2 regions of the Zhenhengia sp. genome follow, and region 2 is predicted to be linked to the other one. Evidence: riboswitches for the same ligand, from Rfam matches in the RefSeq annotation. Region 2 holds a riboswitch; the other holds the start of a gene.
What was found. A riboswitch is a leader RNA that binds a small molecule or an ion and turns the genes downstream of it on or off. The one in region 2 is predicted to bind lysine.
Positions count from the first base shown of each region.

Region 1 (4,433 bases), on a different contig from region 2:
GTTATTATTAGAATCAGAAAGATGTTATTTATGTAAAAAGCCTAAATGTAAGAGTCATTGCCCAATTTCAACTTCAGTTCCAGAAGTTATTCAATTATTTAAAGAGCAAAAGCTTATAGAAGCAGGGAAAATATTATTTGAGAATAATCCACTGTCTGTTGTCTGTGCCATTGTATGTCCACATGAGAGTCAATGTGTAGGAAACTGTATAAGAGGGATTAAAGATGATCCTGTAGAATTTTGCAGTATAGAAGAGTATGTTTCAAATTATTACTTAGACCATGTTCAATTTGAAGTTCCGAAGAAAGAAAAGGAAAGAGTTGCAATTATAGGTGGAGGGCCAGCAGGTATTACAATAGCCTTTATATTAGCACTTAAAGGTTATAAAGTGACAATATTTGAGGCACATGAAAAAATAGGTGGCGTACTTAGATACGGCATTCCTGAATATAGATTATCAAATAGTTTGATAGATAAATATGAGAAAAAGCTTAAAGAATTAGGTGTTAAGATACGTCCCAATATTGTAATAGGACCTGTTGTAACCTTAGAGAAACTTTTTAATGATGGCTATGAAGCTATTTTCATAGGGACAGGTGTATGGAATCCTAGAACGCTAGATATTAAAGGAGAGACACTAGGACATGTTCATTATGCAATTGACTATTTAAAAGCACCTCATGTCTATGATCTTGGGCGTAAAGTTTGTGTAATAGGTGCAGGAGATGTTGCTATGGATGCAGCAAGAACAGCAAAGAGAAATGGTGCAGATGAAGTTCATATCATTTATAGAAGTGTACCTGAAACAATGACTTGTACAAAGGCTGAAAGAGATGGAGCCATTAAAGATGGTGTACAATTTGAGTATCTTAAGCAGCCGGTTGAATTAATAGATGAAGGCATTATTTATGTAGATACAAAGAGTGAAATTGATGAAAATGGAGTGGAAACATTAACTTATCTTGAAGGAACAGAAAAGTTATATGAATGTGATTCAATCATAGTAGCTGTAAGTCAGTCTCCTAAAAATAATATTGTTATGAATACTAGAGGGCTAGAGACAAATACAATAGGCTTATTAAAAGCAGATGAAACAGGGCATACAACAAGAGAAGGTGTATTTGCATCAGGTGATGTTGTTCTTGGGGCAAGAACTGTTGTAGAAGCAGTAGCACATTCAAAGGTGGTTGCTGAAAGTATTGAAACATACATAAAAAATAAAGGTAAATAAGCTTAAATAGAAGATAGTACTAGCAAAAAAATGTCATATTATACGAGTTTATGTAAAAATTGTACTTTACAAGATTAATTTTATAGTATATAGTATGAAAAGAAATAACAATTAAATAAAAAGTAGATAGAGGTTGCGATATCTAAGAGTATGTTTGTGGAGTTAAGCACGTTGAAGCAAACAAAAAGGAGAAGTCGCCGAAGCGTATAGTTAATGCTTTAATACTATAACGTTGGGGTTATGTAGAAGATACATAACACTGTCACAAATTTAATTTGTGGGGAGCTATCACGAAAGTCTATTTGTTAAATGAGAGTAATAACCAGTGTTTGGGTATTTACTAATCGGAGATAAAAAAGTCTTGAGTGATTTGCTCAAGACTTTTTTATTTGAATTAAATACATTACAAGAAATTGAAGGGAGATAAATATGGAGGCAATTGATATTGGGTGGTTATCAATTTTACCACCAATTATAGCGATCGCGTTAGCGTTAATGACAAAAGAGGTTATTTCTTCATTAATCGTAGGAATTTTATCAGGAACACTTATTTATGCTTTTAATACTGGTGGTGGTATAGTTAAGGCTGTAGATGTAACTTTTACATTAATGGCTGAGAAATTAGGGGCTAATGCATCAATCATTTTATTCTTAGGATTCTTAGGTGCACTTGTTGCTGTTATTACAATGGCAGGTGGTTCCAAAGCTTATGGAGATTGGGCAGGAAATAAAATTAAATCAAAAAGAGGCGCACAATTTGGTACAGCATTATTAGGTGGCCTGATCTTTATAGATGACTATTTTAACTGTTTAACAATTGGTACAGTTATGAGACCGGTAGCAGATAAACATCAAATTTCAAGAGCTAAACTTGCTTATATTATTGATGCTACAGCAGCACCAATTTGTATTATAGCACCGATTTCATCATGGGCAGCTTCAGTTGTTTCACAAATGAGTGGATTAGATGTAAACGGGGTACCTCTTAATGGGATGGAAACTTTCATGGCAACTATCCCATATAACCTTTATGCTATTTTAACTTTAATTATGGTTATTGTACTTTGTGTAACAAATATTGAGTTTGGCCCAATGGCCAAATTTGAAAAAGCAGCTAGAGAAGGTAAGGAGCATAAAGGGATGGCAGCTTCAGAAGGCGAAGAGGATGAGCTTTCTAGAGTGAAAATTTCTTCTAAAGGGAAAGTATATGATTTAATTATTCCTATTCTTGCTCTTATTATCTTTGCAGTATTTTCTATGCTTTATGTAGGTGGATACTTTGAAGGGGGGATGACCATAGCAGAAGGCTTTGGAAATACAGATGCAGGTAGTGCTCTTGCACTTGCAGGATTTGGTGCACTTATCGTAGCATTCCTTCTTTTTGTACCACGTAAAGTTATTACATTTAAAGAATTTATGGATGGTATAGGCATTGGTGTAAAATCAATGGTAGGTGCCTTCATTATTCTAACACTAGCATGGACAATCAGTGGTGTATGTAGGGAACTTTTAAATACAGGAGAATTTGTAGGTGGTTTAGTAGCAGCATCTAATATGCCACCAGCAATTATACCAGCTATTGTATTCCTTGTAGCAGGTGGACTTGCTTTCGCGATGGGAACATCTTGGGGAACATTTGGAATCCTTATTCCAATTGTAACAATGATTTGTGCAGCAGTAGCACCAGAGCTTCTCACGGCAACACTTGCAGCAACACTCGCTGGAGCAGTATTTGGAGATCACTGTTCACCGATTTCAGATACAACTATTCTTTCATCCACTGGAGCAGGATGTAATCACATTGATCACGTATCCTCACAGATTCCATATACTTTAGTAGTAGCAGGATGTTGTTTCATAGGTTATCTTATTGCTGGTGTTACAGCCAATGTATGGATTACACTTGGTAGCTCAATTGTATTATTACTAGGTACACTTGTTGTATTAAATAAAATAAGTAAAAAACACCAAGGGTAAAATAAATAGAGTAGAATTTAATACTTATATAAGGATATAAATGAAAAAGAGAGCTTAGGCTCTCTTTTTTATTGCTACAAAAAATATGTATTGATAAGACTATGATAGTAGATTAGAAGAGGAGAGCGTATCAACCACTACACCTAGCTATCTAAAGGAAAAGTTCATTTGACTTAGGAGTAGCACATACTTTTTGCATCTTCTTTGATGCAATCAATAAGGCTAATTTATTAAGATTACGAGCGTGCTGTGGGCAAAGAGAAGTACAGCGCATACAGGAAATACATTTAGATTTATTGATGGATGAGGGATTAGCTTTAGAAATAGCTTGAGTAGGACAGTTTGTAGCACATAATCCACATTTGCTACATTTTTTATTTGCTTTCGGTTTTAAAGGAAGTCCTTTATAGACTCTATATGAAGTATTACCAGGGACTTGAATTTCTTTTAAATTACAGTTTTGCTCAAGCTTTTTTCTAATTCTATCTGTAAATCTAATGAGTTCGCTCTCATCATCAGCATTTGGTCGTCCTTCACCAAATTGATGCATAATAGAGTGTTCTGTAACAGCAGCAATTGCAGCAATACAGTGGAAGCTTCTGGCTTTTAAAGTATTTGTAAGTTCAATTAAGGTATCTTCATAGGCACGATTACCGTAAGTTACTACTATAATGGTCTGTGCATTTCCACCTGTCATCTGATTAATGCGAGATAAAGATACAGCTGGAACACGTCCACCAAAGCAAGGAACAGATACAATACAAAGATCATCAGTAGAGAAGGTAAACTGGGAAAAATCTATATCTGGGTTAGATAAATCGATTTCTATCTTAGGACAATTCCATGTTTTACTCATAATATCTGCAACTTTTTTTGTGCCGCCTGTAGGGCTGAAATAAATTTGATAAAGATTCATGCTTAAGTTGCCTCCTTTTTTGTTATAGGGCATAGTTGAGCTATTTGCTCTGCTTCTTTCCAAAATTCAGTGACTAGTTTTAAGCTACTACTTTTGGGGTCAAGAAAGTAAAAGTTCATTGTGCCACATTGATGGACATTAATAATGCCAGCATTCATTAAAATTTTTAGATGATGTGAAACTGTTGTACGAGAGATATTTGTACTCTTTTGTATTTCACCAACACGAATGCCACCTTCGCCACAGTGCTCAATTAAAGTTTTAATAATAAGCTGTCTAGTTTCATCTCCTATAGCTGAAAGTGCAGGT
Region 1 covers NZ_JBKVCH010000004.1:243,740-248,172, reverse strand. Annotated here, with positions in the region: gene ACLTBU_RS06775 (NAD(P)-dependent oxidoreductase) at 1-1,231, shown strand, start outside; lysine riboswitch at 1,351-1,527, shown strand; gene ACLTBU_RS06770 (Na+/H+ antiporter NhaC family protein) at 1,661-3,208, shown strand; gene ACLTBU_RS06765 (4Fe-4S binding protein) at 3,360-4,124, opposite strand; gene ACLTBU_RS06760 (ArsR/SmtB family transcription factor) at 4,127-4,433, opposite strand, start outside.
Region 1: another riboswitch for lysine. It lies ahead of ACLTBU_RS06770 (Na+/H+ antiporter NhaC family protein); the one in region 2 lies ahead of ACLTBU_RS11430 (aspartate-semialdehyde dehydrogenase).

Region 2 (4,433 bases):
CTAGAGAGATATTAGAAAGATCAAATCCAGATGCAACTTTAATAGGTGTTTGGGCTGTTTTATCTGTAATAACCACGTTTGCAACTACACTCACTGAAGAATCTACAATGTTTCCTTTAATTTGCTTAACTCCAGTCTTTAAGAAATCTTCAGTAGTTAAATCTGCCTGCCATACTACTTTTTCAAGTCCTATAGTATTATCTTCATAATTTACCTTTATTCTATGAGGTAAAGTTGGTAAGATTCCCAAAGAAGTGTTAACTTTTACATCTGCTACTTCAACAATATCTAATTTTTCATAAACTGGATATACATTTGCAATAAATTCCTTTTCAAGAGCTGCTAATCCATAACTCATTTTCGCTGTTAATGTAACTAATTTGTAATTATCAATTGGCCTTGTTACTTTTCCATTATCAGAGATAATATGAGGTTCAGAGCTTTCCCATGAAATACTAGAACCTAATACGCCTTTTGTAGGTAATTGAAGATCTTTCGTTACAACATTCAAATTACCAAGAGTAATTGTATCTCCATCCTTCTCTACAATTTGCCTATCTGTTAGATGAGCCTTTACTTTTACCTCAAATGTTTTAGTGGCTATTTCTCCTCCAGATTGTATAGTTGCAGTTAAAGTAACTGTCTTATCTGCCTTTCCGGCCTTTGGCCTTGTTACTTTACCTAATGAGGATACAGTAATTGCATCACTTGTTTCCCATGTAATAGAAGTACCCATTTCTCCAGTTGTAGGCAGCACTAAGTCTTCTGTTACAGCTGAAATATCCCCAAGTGTTAATGAGTCTTTATCTCTCTCAACTTGTTCTTTATCTGGTATTTCTACTTGTTCTAAAACTTCCTCTTGACTCATGGAGTAATTATAAATTTTAAAATCAGCAATTTTACCTTCAAAAATGTCATTACCAAATTGACCATAACCGATATAATTTTGAGTACTGTTTTGTAGGGCAGAAAGATCAGTATCTGTAGCAATCGTATCAATTAATTTTCCGTCTTCATATAAAGACATACTCTTTTCAGATCCATCAAATGTAACCGTTGTATAGATCCAACGTCCAATATCAATGTTCTCTCCTTTTTCGGGCCCTTTTTCACCTGACCAACCAGTATTTGTAAGGGCACTAGTATAGCCTGTATGCCCCTCATTATATCCGTTTGCTAATAGATACATATAAGAAGTCGTACCGCTACCAATATCCCATATTCTCTGATAACTTGTTAGTTCCTCAGCATATGTCCAACAACTAATTGTTACATCCTCTAAGCCATTTAGTATACCGCTTGGCATCTCTATATAAGTATTTGTAGCGCTAGGGCTTCCTCCTTGCATGACAAAAGCAGTATAATCTTGCCCATATATAGTGACTTGTTCCGTTTCTACTTGGGATCCTGTTGGACGTACAACTCCTGCCTTTCCATTGTTACTCACATCATTCGCAATCGTTCCAGATTGCAATGACTTAAAATCATAATGTAGAATTAAGTTATTATCTACTGCTTTCTCTGAAGATGCTTGAGTCATTGGAGCTAAACTAATGACTATTCCTGCTGTAACTATTGTCACCAACAATGTGTGTTTAGTGTTAATAGCCTTCATTTTTTTCATCACTCACTCCCCCTATCTTTATTTAATACCTAAATCATATCAATATGCATGGATTCTCTCCATTCATTTTCTTGTGAAAATGTTTAGTTTTTTTTTAAATTTTTAGATGCATACTGATAAAAAGGGGTTATTTTATTATTTTATTGTGTTTTTTTATTTTCTCTTGTATATCTTAATAATTATTATGCTATACATAATAAAATAAGCTTCTTGTACGTTATGTTTTAGCATGATAACTTACAAGAAGCTTTACTTACAGAGCCCTTTCTTTAAATCCTATGCATTATTTTCTTTATTTTTTAATTCTCTTTTCTTTTTAGTCATAAGACCACCAATACGCCCTGTTTCTTTAGGTGTAAGGCTCTTCCATCCACCTTCTTGCACTTTATCTAAAAGACCTAATTCCTCTGCAATTTCAAGCTTCATCTTTTGGTCTGGTGATAAAGCATCAAATAATTTCTCTTTAGTGCTATCCATGTTTTTCATAGAATTACCTTCCTTTTTTTGTATTCATGTTCTACAGTATGGATAATTTATCTTAAAAATATACACCCTCACCCTACTTTTTCAGCTTTTATGCATTTTTTTAGTTTTCTAGCATATAATATGTGCATCATCAATCTTTTCATAATTTAAAATAGTATTTAATTGTTTGTAATATTGACACCCGTTATGCGTCATGTTATGATTAGACACAATTGAATAACATTAATCATTCATGTAGAGGCGCGATACTTATGAGTAGAATTTAGGATTCTTACAAGAGAAGTTGACTACTTTCAAAAGGAAGCATCGCCGAAGGGTAATGTGCTTGTACACTTTATTCCTGGGTGTATAGTGAATAGCTATACAACTGTCACCTTTTGCTATACAATAGGTGGTGTGCTACTGTGTTTAAGTGATTCTTGTAAATGAAGTTTACATCATCGTATTCACAGCCAGCTACCTATTAGCTGGCTTTTGTTATTTATTTTAAAATGTTAGGGAGGATCTCATCATTATGAAAAAAATTAATTTAGCGGTTGTAGGCGCAACTGGCATGGTAGGACGTACATTTTTAAAGGTTTTAGAAGAAAAGAATTTACCTATTGAGAATTTTTATGTTTTTGCTTCAGCTCGTTCAGCAGGCTCTACTCTTACTTTTAATGGTAAAGAATACACTGTTCTTGAACTTAATGAAAACAGCTTTAAAGATTATCAAATCGATATTGCTCTTTTCTCAGCAGGTGGTGGCACAAGCTTAAAATACGCTCCTATTGCAGCAGAAAGCGGATGTATTGTTATTGACAATAGTTCTGCATGGCGTATGGATCCTAATGTTCCTCTTGTTGTGCCTGAAGTAAATCCTGAAGATATTAGAAATCATCAAGGTATTATTGCAAATCCGAACTGCTCTACCATACAAGCTGTTGTTGCACTTAAACCTCTCCATGAATACTATGGTATTAAGAGAATAGTTTATACTACATTCCAAGCTGTATCAGGCGCTGGTATGGGTGGATGGAGTGATCTTGAAGAAGGACTTAAAGGCCAGGCCCCTAAAAAATTCCCTCATCCTATTGCAAACAACTGCTTACCTCATATTGATGTTTTCTTAGAAAACGGTTATACAAAAGAAGAAATGAAAATGGTTGAAGAAACTCGTAAAATCCTTCATGATGATACACTTCGTATTACAGCAACAACTGTTCGTGTTCCTGTATTTAACAGCCATAGTGAAAGTATTAACGTAGAACTTAATAAACCATTTGAAATAGATGAACTTATAAACAGACTATCTGCATCAGAAGGCATTATTGTTCAAGATGATTTAGCTAACAATATTTATCCTTTAGCTATTAATGCAACAGGTCATGATGAAGTCTTTGTTGGACGTATTCGTCGTGATGAAAGCCTTGAACATGGTATTAATCTCTGGGTTGTAGCTGATAATATTCGTAAAGGTGCTGCAAGTAATGCCGTACAAATCGCTGAATGGATTATTGCAAACATGATGTAAAAGTGAAAGGACTGATGATAAATGATTTTTAAAGGTGCAGGTGTAGCAATCGTTACACCATTTAATGAAAACGGAAGTATTAACTTTAATAAACTTAGAGAAATAATTGATTTTCAAATAGAAAATGGTACAGATTCTATCATTATCTGTGGTACAACTGGCGAAGCTTCTACTATGACAGATGAAGAACACCTTGAATGTATTAGAGTAGCTGTAGAACAAACTGCTGGTCGCGTACCTGTTATTGCTGGTACTGGTAGCAACGATACACATCATGGTATCACCCTTACAAAACGCGCTAAGGAACTTGGTGTGGATGCTACACTTCAAGTTACACCATACTACAACAAAACAACTCAAAGAGGACTTATCGAACACTTTAAAGCAATTGGTGAGGCTACTGACCTTCCTATGATTCTTTATAATGTACCATCTCGTACAGGTCTTAATATAACTCCTCAAACAGTATATGAGCTTTCAAAACTACCTTATGTTGTAGGGATTAAAGAGGCAAGTGGTAACCTTTCACAAGTAGCTCAAATTGCACGTCTATGTGGTCCTGACTTTGCTATTTACTCAGGTAACGATGACCAAATCATTCCTACACTTTCTCTTGGTGGTGTAGGCGTTATCTCTGTACTTTCAAACGTAGCACCAAAACAAACACATGATATGGTAGACCTTTACCTTAAAGGTGATACAAAAGAAGCACTTAAACTGCAATTAGACTATTTACCAGTAATTGATGCACTATTCTGTGAAGTAAATCCTATTCCAGTTAAAGCTGCTATGAATATGATGGGCTTTGAA
Region 2 covers NZ_JBKVCH010000009.1:152,457-156,889, reverse strand. Annotated here, with positions in the region: gene ACLTBU_RS11440 (beta-L-arabinofuranosidase domain-containing protein) at 1-1,624, opposite strand, end outside; gene ACLTBU_RS11435 (small, acid-soluble spore protein, alpha/beta type) at 1,901-2,101, opposite strand; lysine riboswitch at 2,338-2,520, shown strand; gene ACLTBU_RS11430 (aspartate-semialdehyde dehydrogenase) at 2,625-3,623, shown strand; gene dapA (4-hydroxy-tetrahydrodipicolinate synthase) at 3,645-4,433, shown strand, end outside.